3 regions of the Colwellia sp. SU-HH01217 genome follow, and region 3 is predicted to be linked to each of the others. Evidence: predicted binding sites of a transcription regulator. Region 3 holds the regulator's gene; each other region holds the start of a gene.

Region 1 (4,417 bases), on a different contig from region 3:
AGCCCTAGCATTTTAATTGTGAAGTTAGGCAGACTGTCGATGATAATGTCGTAAACCATGTTCTTTCTGCCTACCTTGACTAAAAGCCGTAACGCGCTTTAAGTAGCCGATCACTCGGGTGCCATGGTCTATATTATTACTGCCACAACTACTGCATTGATACAAAGTGCGCTTATCAATTTTTTCACAATGATTACAAATGGTAATTTTGACGTTAATGCAAAAATAGTTGCACCCAGTTGCTGCTGCAACATCAAAGAGTTTTACATAAGCGTCTTCGGTTAAGCTCTCATCTAAATTTAAGTGCAGCGCTGATCCACCATCAAGGTATTGGATCATTTCTTTTCCGTGCATAACAAATTTGTCTAAGTGATTGGTATTGTTATCCTCCACTAGATAAAAATAGGAGTTATAACAGTCACGATTAACTTTGTAGCCATCCTTTTTATCCCATTTGGCATTTTTAACGCCTAAATTCTCAGCAGGAACAAACTCTGTATTGAATAAAAATCCATAATCTATTTTTGCTTGTTTATTCGCTTGGTAAATTACCTGCAATCGTTCACTGACAAATTGTTTATATGGTTCATTATTACCGACAATTAAACCATGAAACTCGGCAGCTTCCGCCATGCCATTAATGCCTATGGTTAAAAATTGTTTATCCAAATTTATAAAGCCCGCATCATAAACTGCTAAGGCCCCTTTAGCTTGATAGTCTTGCATTAAAGAGCGGTAGGCAACTTGGTATTTTTGCACTTTTTCAATTTCTGTTTTTAAATCTCGGCCATCCTGTTCAAGGCGATTCATGTTGATAGTGATCACATTAATAGATCCTGTGGCTACACCTCCGGCGCCTAAAGTATATGAAAAAGTATTATCTGAAATTTCATTACGTAACCGACAACACGAAGCAAGAGAGTCGGCACTGTCAGATAAATAAACGAAAAAGGAGTTACCTGAGGCTTTTTCTTTAGCAAGCTCACGAGCAAATTTTTTGTCTTTACACTGACCGTTTTCTGTTAGCATGGCTGCGGTTATTACTGGAAAAGTTAAAACAGCATGTTCACGCTCTTTGTTGATCCATGTTAAGAAAAAAGCCTGTAAACGTTCAACTGACGACCAATCGGGCTGACTAAAGTCAGGAAAAACAAAGTTTTCAAACATCGACTTAAAGTAAAACTGATCAAATAGGGAGATATTCCAAAAGACACTTTGATAACCCCTAGCTGCTGCAGGTTGGTTAATCGCATAAACAACGTGTTGAAGGTGGTTAGCAATTTCCTTTTCATGAGTTGATAAGTAATCATTACCAAACTCTTTACGAGCAAAATAATCAAAATAGCTAATAAATTCAACGGTGGCAATTGCGCCTGCAAATTGAGAAGAAATAGCAAAAACTAGGTTAACAAAAGAGCCACAAAACGACTCCAAATGTTTAGGTGCTTTAGATTCTCCTCCTAATTTTGTTAAGCCATCAAGTAGAAATGGATACATACTTATTGATGCGCAGTAGGGCTTTAAGCTTGTTTCGTCGTGCACATAAATTTCGTGATCTTCAATTTGACGCTGATACTCGTTAGCTAATGTTTTATCAAATAATAAAGCAATTTTATCAGCGACTAATGCGCGATTAATTTGTAGAAAACAATCCTTTAGTAATTCAGCTTCTAACGTGGCAATATTTTTATGTGTTACATTAGCATTTGCATCCATTTTAGAGCCGTCAGCAGCATTTTTTGCTGAAAAATACTCGGTTATAAAGAGTTTTTTGTTATCGATTTGTTGTTTGTTAAGCCGCAACATTATGTTCTTCTCCTTGATGTGTTTTAAGATCAGTTGTTCGAAATAAATGATTAAGGTTTTTACCTGTTGATACTTCAATAAATTGTTGATTAGTTGTTATTTGGTTTAACCCTCCTAGTTCAGGTATCCATGGTCCTGTTTTTAAGTAGGTTAAGTGTTGGGTTATGCTGATATCAATGTGCTTTCTTCCGCTATAAAGGCAACTCTTTAAACCTAAATTATTGGCAATGATTAACTTTTCGACTAAAGATGTTGCTTGCCACTCGCCACCAAAAAAACAAACACAAGTAATAAGCCCTTGATATTTATTTAACCAATCAAGGTAACTCTGGTTGGTTAATTGAGTGCCATGATGCTTGTTCCATAACTCAGTGCTATGGCAGCCTTTGCAACCAATATTACAACCCGAAATGCTAAAGCAAAGGCTAATTTCGTTAGGAACTTCTTGAAAGACAATTGAAGGTGAAATGCAGTTGAAAGTCATTTTTGTCCATATGTTGTGTGTTATTTTTATTTATACACAATATATAGTTAAAGGGCATTGTGTTGAGTTGATGTAGATCATATTTATCTTCAACATTTTTTAAATTTTCTATCTATGGTGTTTGTCATGTTTGTCATGTTTGCCTTGTCTATATAGGGTGTTTTTAAAAGTGCTTAAGTAACAATGACCAGTCTTGTATTACTTAAAAGTATCAATGTAAAGATGTGTCAAGAAAGGTAAAAGAGTGCAAAGCAGGGAGAGAAAATCGAACTAATCAGAAAAATTACATTCTACTAGCCTGAATTTTTAATGATTTAAAGGAAAGTAAATGTGTACTCAAATAAGGCTAGTTAATTTTTTTAGATTACCTTCAGTTCTCGCTAGTATGGTGATATTAGGATTATCCGCTTGTGGTTCTAGTGATGATGCAAGTGGCGTGGGTTATGTTCAGTTATATAATGCCTCACCCAATTCTCCGGCAATATTTTTAGTGGTGGATAAAGACGATGATGATGACTTCGTGGAGAAAACACATTCAAGTGTAGTTTATGCTCAGGCTGGGGGCTATTTTGAATACGATGCTGCAACTTATGATATTGATTTGTCTTGGAATGATGGTAGTAGTGATTTAGAAGTGCTCAACGAGACACAAATAAAAGTATCAACAGATGTCTCCCAGCTTATTGTTATAGCCGATGATATCGCCGCCTCAGAAGTGTTAACTTTTGATATCCCGATTATTGATGATGATGACGACGACGATAATGATCTGTTTAATTTACGATTAATTAATATGCATAACTATTCGGGCGGTGTAGATGTGTATCTATCTAAAGCTAATGAAACGTTTAATGAGGCTGTGTTATTTGGGCAATTAGCTTATAAAGAAATGGCGGAAAATACCAAATATGATCAAGACGATTACGTATTTTATTTAACTGCATCAGGCAGCAGTGAAGTGCTTTATCAATCGGAAGAAATAGCTTTTGTGTACCCTTCACAGTATTTACTGATCATTCGTGCAAATAGTGGTCCAGGAGATTCGCCTTTTACATTAGATTATATTGCTAAATCAACAGGAGCTACTGAGTTTCAAGATGCTGATTCAAGTGCTGAATTTAGAGTTTATAATGGCTTAACGGAACATTATTTATTACCTGAATATGCGAATATTTTTAATCTTTATATCAATGGTATTGATGAAACTGCAGAGGTTGCTTCATTAAGCTTTGGCGAGTTCAGTCAAAGGATCAGTAAAGATTTTGGTGATTATAGCTTAGATTTAACTATTCCAGAAACAGGTGAAGTGATTGTTAAAAATCATTTAATGACCTTAAATTCAGGTAGCGATAAAACGGTATTTTTCTACACCAAAGAAGAAGATATTAGTGATGATGACGAAGAAGAAGAGCTGGAAATTACTTTAAATTCTTTAGTGGTCAATAACAGTAATCGAGAAAGTTTTTACGATCATCAAGTGAATATAATTAACTTAATTGATGACTTTACTAAAGTAGCTGTTTTCTTTGTTGAGAGTAATGAAACCATAGATTCAACGGGTAACGATAAGCAGGTGCCTTATGTGACACCGCAATCTATTACGTTATTAAATAACACCTATAGTGTGTATGTTGTTGGCGAAGAAAACTCCAGTGAAATGATTTTAGTGAGCACCGAGCTTATTTTAGATGATGAATCTGATGATTTGTTTTTGATTCTCGAAGAAGATGTTAACTCGAGTACTGGCTATAAATTGAAATTTAGTCAGCAAGCTGAATAAATCTCAATTAAAAACTCAATAAAGTGGCTAGTGATATAGCCACTTATATATTAATAACAACTTGTTAACTCAATGAATGTAGTGCCTTTTTATTAAAAGGTTTAAGCGATTCAAGATCGTTATCTCTAATCTTATTAACCCAATCTGCATCAACGAGCAAAGCGCGGCCAACAGCCACTAAGTCGAATTCGTCATTATTTAAACGCTCAAGTAATCCATCGATGCTAGCAGGGGCTGAACTTCCCTCTAAGCCTGATTTACCGTCACCAATAAAATCACCGTCTAAACCGACACTACCAACAGTTATTACGGGCTTGTTAGTGATTTTTTTGGTCCAGCCTGCTAAA
Region 2 (4,417 bases), on a different contig from region 3:
ACAGTTTACTTTTTAAACAAGTCAACTATTTTCAGTATTTTATACTAAGTATTCTCTTAATATCGGTCTAATCTTTTGACTATTTAACTTGCTTATTCTAGTTGCTAATATAACCTCAGTTAACTTATTCAATTATTCACACTATAAAATAACCTATACTGCTTTGTTTGACCTTGGGATTGGTTTAGAATCAAAAGCATCGTTATTTGTTATTAAACTTTTAGAATTTATTATGCCGCATTCAGCCCAAACAGAATCCATTAACGTTAACCCCAATGAAATTGCAAAATTTGAACAAATAGCATCCCAGTGGTGGGATGAAACTGGTGATTTTAAACCTTTGCATCAAATTAATCCGCTGAGACAACAATTTATTATTCAACATGCGGGCGACCTCTTTGAAAAAGTTGTCATTGATGTCGGTTGTGGTGGTGGCATCTTATCTGAAAGCTTGGCTAAATTAGGCGCAGATGTAACTGGCATTGATATGGGTGAAGAACCTTTAAATATAGCAAAACTACACGCTTTAGAATCTAATACTCGCGTTAGCTATCAACAAATAACAGCCGAAGAGCAAGCACGTAAAATGCCGCAAACATATGACATTGTTACTTGTATGGAAATGTTAGAACACGTGCCAGATCCTGAATCAATCATTAAAGCCTGTGCACAAATGGTAAAACCTGGTGGTTTGGTCTTTTTTTCTACTTTAAATAAAACTATTAAGTCTTATTTATTAGCAATAGTCGCCGCAGAAAAAATATTTAAACTTGTCCCAAATGGTACCCATGATCATGAGCACTTTATCAAACCCTCTACTCTTATTGGATGGGCAGAAAATTTTGAGCTTAAATGCATTGACGCTACAGGTATTCATTACAACCCAATCACAGAAAATCATAAGCTTGCGCCTGGTTTAGACGTTAACTATATCCTTTGCTGTAGAAAATTATCATGATGAAACTTAAACAACTTGATGCGATATTATTTGATTTAGATGGCACATTACTTGATACAGCAAATGATTTAGGTGCTGCTTTAAACCATGTTTTAACACAGCATAATTTGCCGACGGTTAGTAAAGAGCGTTTCCGTCCGATAGCATCAGATGGCGCTAAAGGATTATTAGAGTTAGGATTTGGCGACCAACTTAAAAACTTTAATTATGATGACTTACGTATTGAATTTCTTGATTATTATCAAAAAAACATAGCTATTCACACCTGTTTATACCCTAAGATAGAAGATTTACTTACTTTATTAAACGCTCAAAATATCCCGTGGGGAGTAGTAACCAATAAACCTATTGGTTTAACACAGGAGCTATTACCTCACTTTAGTTGTTTTTCTCACTGTAAAAGTGTTATCGGTGGTGACTCTTTACCGACGAGAAAACCCCACCCAGCGCCATTACTCTTTGCTTGTGATGAAATGGGTGTTCAAGCAAATAATTGCATATATGTTGGTGATGCAATCAGAGATATTGAAGCAGGTAATGCTGCTAATATGCTAACGATTGTTGCCAAATGGGGATACATTTCTGACAGTAATGATTGCAAAGATTGGCAAGCTAATATACTCGCTCAAACACCGGCAAATATTGCCGATTTGATTTTATAATCAAGTTGTTTAAACATTAAACAAGATATTAAACTATTGTTTTTTTTGGATATTTATTCCGTTATTACATTAAGTAATAACGGAGTTAAAACTTTGATTAAAATATTTTATAGCAAGAAATAAAATCAAAAAAATCGTTGCCTTTTAGATATCTCTAAATGAAATAGCCTTACTCAGTTAGTTATCACTAACATAATTTATTTATGAATAATTTATCAACAAAGCACCGCCAGATTAGCACTTGCATTAACCTTAAAACCCCATTATCTTGTGATTGTATTTTAAATAAACCCCTACATATAGTGAATAAACAGGCTGTTAAATTACTATATATGGACATACTAATAACAATTGATTTTCAGGACTTTCATGGATAACAATCTCTTTGTAACAAAACGTAATGGCGAAAAAGAACCAATCGATTTAGAAAAAATCCACAAAGTGATCGCTTGGGCTTCCGATGGCTTAGATAATGTTTCTGTTTCACAAGTTGAATTAAAATCGCATATTCAATTTTATGATGGAATTAAAACAGCCGACATTCATGAAACTATCATAAAATCTGCCGCTGACTTAATTTCAGAAGAGAGCCCTGATTATCAATTTTTAGCCGCCCGCTTAGCCGTTTTCCACTTACGTAAAAAAGCTTATGGCCAGTTTGAGCCACCTAAATTATACAGTCATGTTGTTAACATGGTTGAAACAGGTAAGTATGACCAACATTTATTAGCTGATTATACTGAAGCTGAATTTGAAGAAATGGAGAACTTTTTAGAACATAGCCGAGATCTTAACTTTAGTTACGCTGCAGTTAAGCAGCTTGAAGGCAAATATTTAGTTCAAAATCGCGTCAGTGGCGAAATTTATGAAAGTGCACAGTTTCTTTATATTCTCGTTGCTGCCTGTTTATTTGCAAAATACCCACAAGCGACTCGACTTAACTTTATTCATAAGTTTTATGACGCAATTTCTACGTTTAAAATTTCGTTGCCGACACCAATTATGGCTGGTGTTCGCACCCCTACTCGTCAATTTTCATCATGTGTATTAATAGAATGTGATGACAGCCTTGATTCAATCAACGCAACCTCTAGTGCGATTGTAAAATATGTATCACAACGTGCTGGAATTGGTGTCAATGCAGGTAGAATTAGAGCTTTAGGTAGCACTATTAGAAATGGTGAAGCTTTCCATACAGGCTGTATACCTTTTTATAAACACTTTCAAACAGCCGTTAAAAGTTGTTCTCAAGGTGGGGTTCGAGGTGGTGCTGCCACATTATTTTACCCGCTGTGGCATTTAGAAGTTGAAAGCCTACTTGTATTGAAAAATAACCGCGGTGTAGAAGAAAACCGTGTTAGACATTTAGACTACGGTGTTCAATTTAATAAGTTGATGTACCAACGCTTAATAAAAGGTGATTTTATTACCTTGTTCAGCCCGAGTGATGTCCCTGGTTTGTATGACGCATTTTTTTCTGATCAAGATAAATTCGATCAACTTTACGCTCAGTATGAAGCTGATGACTCTATTCGTAAAAAACGCATTAAAGCCATTGAGTTATTTACTTTATTTGCTCAAGAGCGCGCGAGTACCGGTCGTATTTACTTACAAAATGTTGATCACTGTAATACACACAGTCCATTCGACCCTTTGCAAGCGCCTATACGCCAAAGTAATTTATGTTTGGAAATCGCATTGCCAACCAAACCGATGTCGGATGTTAATGATCCAAATGGTGAAATAGCGTTATGTACGTTATCTGCTTTTAACTTAGGTGCCATTGATAGTATTGATGAACTAGAAGGATTAGCAGACCTTGCCGTACGTGCATTAGACAGTCTTTTAGATTATCAAGACTACCCTGTACCAGCCGCACACAGCGCGACGATGGGCCGTCGAACCTTAGGTATTGGTGTTATTAACTACGCCTATTATTTAGCAAAAAATGGGAAATTCTATTCTAACGGTAGTGCGAATAACTTAACGCATAAAACGTTTGAAGCTATTCAGTATTACTTATTAAAAGCTAGTAATCTATTAGCTAAAGAGCAAGGTGCCTGCCCTAAGTTTAATGAAACACGTCTATCACAAGGTATTCTTCCAATTGATACCTATAAAAAAGAAATTGATAACATTACAGGTGAGCCGCTTCATTTAGATTGGGAAGCACTAAGAGCGAGCATTAAAGAATACGGTGTAAGAAACTCAACGGTTTCAGCATTAATGCCTTCTGAAACATCTTCTCAAATATCTAATGCGACTAATGGTATTGAACCACCAAGAGGCTTAATTAGTATTAAAGCGAGTAAAGATGGTATTTTGAAACAAGTAGTACCTGAATATGACAAACTAAAAGATAATTACGAATTGCTGTGGAATATGCCTGATAACCAAGGCTATTTAGAGTTAGTAGGTATCATGCAAAAATTTGTAGACCAAACAATTTCAGCCAATACTAACTATGATCCCTCACGCTTTGACGGCGGAAAAGTACCCGTTAAGCAGATATTAAAAGACATTTTAACTGCTTATAAACTTGGGGTTAAAACAATGTATTATCATAATACTCGTGATGGCGCAGACGATCAGGTTGAAGTAGAAGATGATAGCTGCGCTGGTGGAGCTTGTAAAATCTAGCCCAGGCTAAATTTTACACTGTAAGCCGTTAGCGTCGTAAAACATTCAAGCAATAATTTAGCTTTTTATTCATACAAGCTAAATTATTGCTTCATATATTTTAAATAAAAATAATTAATTGAGTGATATAGCTCAGTCGGTAATATCAGATCTGACT
Region 3 (4,417 bases):
GAGTTATTCGCTTTAATTTTTGTTAAAGGTGGCGGTTATTTTAATATCAGGCCCCACCATAGTGACATTATTTATCGTTAATTTTTTTGCAGAAGCTAGACGCTCGATGCTCGGCAGTTGTAATAAGTTTTTTCCCTGCCCTCCAATAAGTTTAGGTGCTTGAAATAATATCAGTTCGTTGACAAGATCTCGCTCAAAAAATGCACCTGATAATCGAGCACCCGACTCAACCAAAATATCATTAAAACCACGTTGAGCTAATAAGGTTAATAATTCGGTTAAGTTAACCTTATCTTCGCCCGCATTATTTTTAACACTTGAACACTGAAGTTGTTCTACAAAATGAGGCCACTTGTTAGTACTTTCAATGCCTGTGCCAACTAAAATTATCGGTGACTCGCACTGAAATAAAGCTAAATCAGGTGTTAAACGTTGCTGTGAATCAATAATCACGCGAACAGGTTGCCTTAGCTTAGATTCAGGGAAGGTTTTGACTGCCTCCTCAAGCTCTTGATAGCGAATAGTCATCTTGGCATTATCGGTAATCACCGAATCAGCACCTGTAATAATCGCACAACTTTGTGCTCGAAGTGCTTGTACATTTTTTCTAGCGTGCGACGATGTTATCCATTTACTTTCGCCACTAGCCATCGCAGTTTTACCGTCAAGGCTTGCTGCCATTTTACAGCGAACGTAAGGTAAACCTGTGGTCATTAAGTGAATAAACCCTTTATTCAGCTGTATTGCATCTGATTCAAGCAAACCGATGGCCGTAGTAATACCTGCCTGCTCTAGCATAGTAATCCCACTACCTGACACTTGAGGATTGGGATCAACCATAGCAATAACGACATGCTTGATACCAGCCTCAATTAAACCTTTCGCACAAGGTGGCGTTTTTCCAACATGACTACATGGCTCTAAAGTGACATAAGCAGTAGCTCCTTTTGGAGTTTCTCCAGCCTTGTTACAGGCTAATAAAGCATTGACTTCTGCATGAGCTAAACCCGCTCGCTGATGAAAACCTTCACCAATTATCTGTTGATTTTTAACGATTACACAACCGACTCTAGGGTTGGGCGATGTGGTATATCGACCTTGCTTAGCCAGAGTAATCGCGCGCTGCATAAATAAGTAGTCTTGTTTACTAAACTCGCTCACGCTTATTGACCTTTTTTACTTTTTTTACCTTGTTTAGCAGCAATACTGTCACCACCTAAACGCGCTATTTCTTCACCAAACTCACGAATATCCTCAAAAGAGCGGTACACAGAAGCAAATCGAACATAGGCGACTTTGTCTAATTCTTTCAATTGTTCCATAATTAAACTGCCTAGCAGTTCACTAGGTATTTCTCGCTCACCTGTTGCTCGAAGCTGCGACTTAATAGTAATAATAGAAGACTCAACTTGCTCTGTACTTACTGGCCTTTTCTCTAATGCTCGCATTAGACCAGTTGTCATTTTTTCTTCATTAAAAGGCTCTCTGGAACCATCTCTTTTAATAATACGAGGCATGACAAGTTCCGCTGTTTCAAACGTTGTAAATCTTTCATGGCACGCTAAACATTCTCTGCGACGACGTACTTGATGGCCGTCAGAAACTAATCGAGAGTCGATAACTTTAGTGTCGTCTGTTGCGCAAAATGGACAATGCATTTATTCACCTTTACAAATTTTCGAGCACAGTTTTCTGGTACTAGAAAACAAAAATGGCCGCTTAATGCGACCATTTTAATGTAAAACAACTGGTTAATCTAAATTAACTTGTTTTATTTCTATTATTCACCAATAAAGTGACTAATTGTTTATTTTTGATAAACAGGGAAACGTGCACAAAGCTCACTAACTTTGGCTTTAACTGTTTCAATAACATCTTGATTTTCAATGTCATCTAAAATATCACAAATCCAACCTGTTAATGCTTGAGTTTCTTCAAGACCAAAACCACGACGGGTAATTGCAGGTGTACCTAAACGTAATCCAGAAGTTACAAAAGGAGAACGAGGATCGTTAGGCACTGAGTTTTTATTTACCGTGATATGAGCATTTCCTAACGCCGCATCCGCATCCTTACCAGTGATATCTTTATCAATTAGGTCAAGAAGTAATAAATGGTTTTCAGTACCGTTAGAAACAACTTTGTAACCGCGCTCTTGTAGCACAGCAACCATTGTTTTAGCGTTAGCTAATACATTTTGTTGATATTCTTTAAACTCTGGTGCTAAGGCTTCTTTAAATGCAACCGCTTTAGCCGCAATAATGTGCATTAATGGGCCGCCTTGGCCACCTGGGAAAACGGCACTGTTTAATTTTTTATAAACATCTTCGTCATTACAACCAGAGATAATTAAACCGCCACGTGGGCCAGCTAATGTTTTATGCGTTGTTGTTGTCACTACATGTGCATGTGGCACTGGGTTAGGATATAAACCTGCAGCAATTAAACCTGCAACGTGAGCCATATCAACAAAGAAATATGCACCAACACTGTCAGCAATTTTACGCATACGCGCCCAATCAACTACACCAGAGAACGCAGAAAAACCACCGATAATCATTTCAGGTTTATGCTCTTGGGCTAAACGCTCAAGCTCTTCATAATGAATATCGCCAGTTTCAGGGTGTAAGCCGTATTGAAACGCTTCATACGATTTACCTGAGAAACTTACATGCGATCCATGCGTTAAGTGTCCGCCATGAGCTAGGCTCATACCTAATACTTTACCACCTGGAGAAACAAGTGCTTGGAAAACAGCAGCATTTGCTTGAGAACCAGCATGAGGCTGAACGTTAGCATAAGTCGCGCCAAATAATTCTTTAGCACGGTCAATCGCTAATTGCTCAGCAACATCAACGTACTCACAACCACCGTAATAACGTTTACCTGGGTAACCTTCCGCGTATTTATTCGTTAACTGCGAACCTTGTGCTTCAAGCACGCGAGGGCTACAGTAGTTTTCAGAAGCAATAAGTTCGATATGTTCTTCTTGGCGAACGGTTTCTTTGGTCATTGCTTCATAAAGTTCAGGATCAAAATCAGCAATATTCATATCACGTGTAAACATGTTTCTTCCTCAAGTGGTCAGCAAAAACGCTGCGCATCAGATTAAATTAGCACGAATGCATAAAAAGTTTAGGTAAAATAATGCGGCATATTCTGCCTTAATTTAACTATGGTGTATATAAATAAACCGTGATGTCTTAGCTCAAATTATCATGAATTATGCAGTAAAAACTTTTAACGCAAGCACCAAATTACCAACCAGAAGAATATAACCAACTAAAAGTGATTTTTCAACAAATTTAATACAACCAAGAACACAATCACCAAAATATAATTCAGAAATAAAATAAATTCATGAATTTATCTATCCAATGAGTACATTAATTGCGTTAACTCGTTTTTACGTTTTATATGGTAATAGTGTGCAATAAGATACATACCAATAAGTAAACTATTTGCGATAATTAAAGGTTTAAGTATGGCTTTTTCTTGCATACTAATTATCTCAACTAAATACCAATTCATTATAGGCATTAAGCCATAACAGGAAAGTTTAACTAGCTTGATATATTGGATTGACGATTTGCAACCTGCTATCGCATTTTCAAGGACATTTTCTGGATTTATGTCAAAGAGTCTCCATGACGCCAGTCTAATTTTCACTTCATAATAAACAAACACTATCGACAACAAACCACCAACAGTTAAATAGATAATTGTTGGTGTTTCCCATTGCCCAATAAAATAACCATAAATTGCAGCGACTATTAAAATAAATGTGCCAAAAATATCGAAAGCCAATATAGCTTTACTGTAATTCATTTTACGCTTTGTTTGCGTTAACAAACTCAGCATATCGACTTTCTCGTAAGGTTGGGACTGCCAATCGTCACTAATTGCTAGCCACTCATCTTCAAGTGGCTTACCTTGTGCTTGAGACTTTGACTGTTGTTGATCTTGATGGTTAGTTTGAGTTTTTGTAGTTTCGTGTTTCATTTAACCCTCCAGCAATTGAGTTAATGAGGATTTAGCCCGCTTTAATCTAACGCCAACCAAGTTAGTTGAAATGGCGAGGGTTTCAGCGATTTCTTGGTAGCTCATGCCTTCAAGCGCTAAGGTGATAACTTGTTGTTGATTGAGCTTTAATTGACGAATACAACGTAATAGTCGTTGTTGCCTTTGGCTTTGATCTAGTGCTTGATAAGGTGTGTGCAGAGTCGATTTATGCTCTGGCTCTTTATCATCATTATTAGGCTCAGTTTTTAATGTTCTAACGGTTTTAGCAACATGAGTCGCTAAAACATTATGCGCAATTCGAGCAACAAAAGTTTTTACGCTTGCATCCTCTCGAAAGCTTGGTAATGCCCGCCAAATGTTTAGCGCAATATCTTGGAATAATTCATCTTGCAGC

What was found. Region 3 encodes NrdR, which represses ribonucleotide reductase genes. Its sites were predicted from a motif close to AAACACNANATNTNGTGTTT; they were not measured.
Region 1: a site for NrdR is predicted at 2,323-2,342, ahead of nrdG (anaerobic ribonucleoside-triphosphate reductase activating protein). Genes of this name have one in related genera too.
Region 2: a site for NrdR is predicted at 1,909-1,928, ahead of nrdA (class 1a ribonucleoside-diphosphate reductase subunit alpha). Genes of this name have one in related genera too.

Annotation. Positions count from the first base shown of each region.
Region 1 covers NZ_BAAJLX010000015.1:58,900-63,316, reverse strand. Annotated here, with positions in the region: gene nrdD (anaerobic ribonucleoside-triphosphate reductase) at 25-1,806, opposite strand; gene nrdG (anaerobic ribonucleoside-triphosphate reductase activating protein) at 1,793-2,290, opposite strand; gene AC27G3_RS15690 (DUF4397 domain-containing protein) at 2,619-4,070, shown strand; gene AC27G3_RS15685 (NADH:flavin oxidoreductase) at 4,135-4,417, opposite strand, start outside.
Region 2 covers NZ_BAAJLX010000008.1:94,490-98,906, forward strand. Annotated here, with positions in the region: gene ubiG (bifunctional 2-polyprenyl-6-hydroxyphenol methylase/3-demethylubiquinol 3-O-methyltransferase UbiG) at 233-958, shown strand; gene AC27G3_RS11465 (HAD family hydrolase) at 955-1,620, shown strand; gene nrdA (class 1a ribonucleoside-diphosphate reductase subunit alpha) at 1,990-4,260, shown strand.
Region 3 covers NZ_BAAJLX010000002.1:273,880-278,296, forward strand. Annotated here, with positions in the region: gene ribD (bifunctional diaminohydroxyphosphoribosylaminopyrimidine deaminase/5-amino-6-(5-phosphoribosylamino)uracil reductase RibD) at 13-1,161, opposite strand; gene nrdR (transcriptional regulator NrdR) at 1,164-1,658, opposite strand; gene glyA (serine hydroxymethyltransferase) at 1,808-3,067, opposite strand; gene AC27G3_RS04415 (hypothetical protein) at 3,367-4,002, opposite strand; gene AC27G3_RS04420 (RNA polymerase sigma factor) at 4,003-4,417, opposite strand, start outside.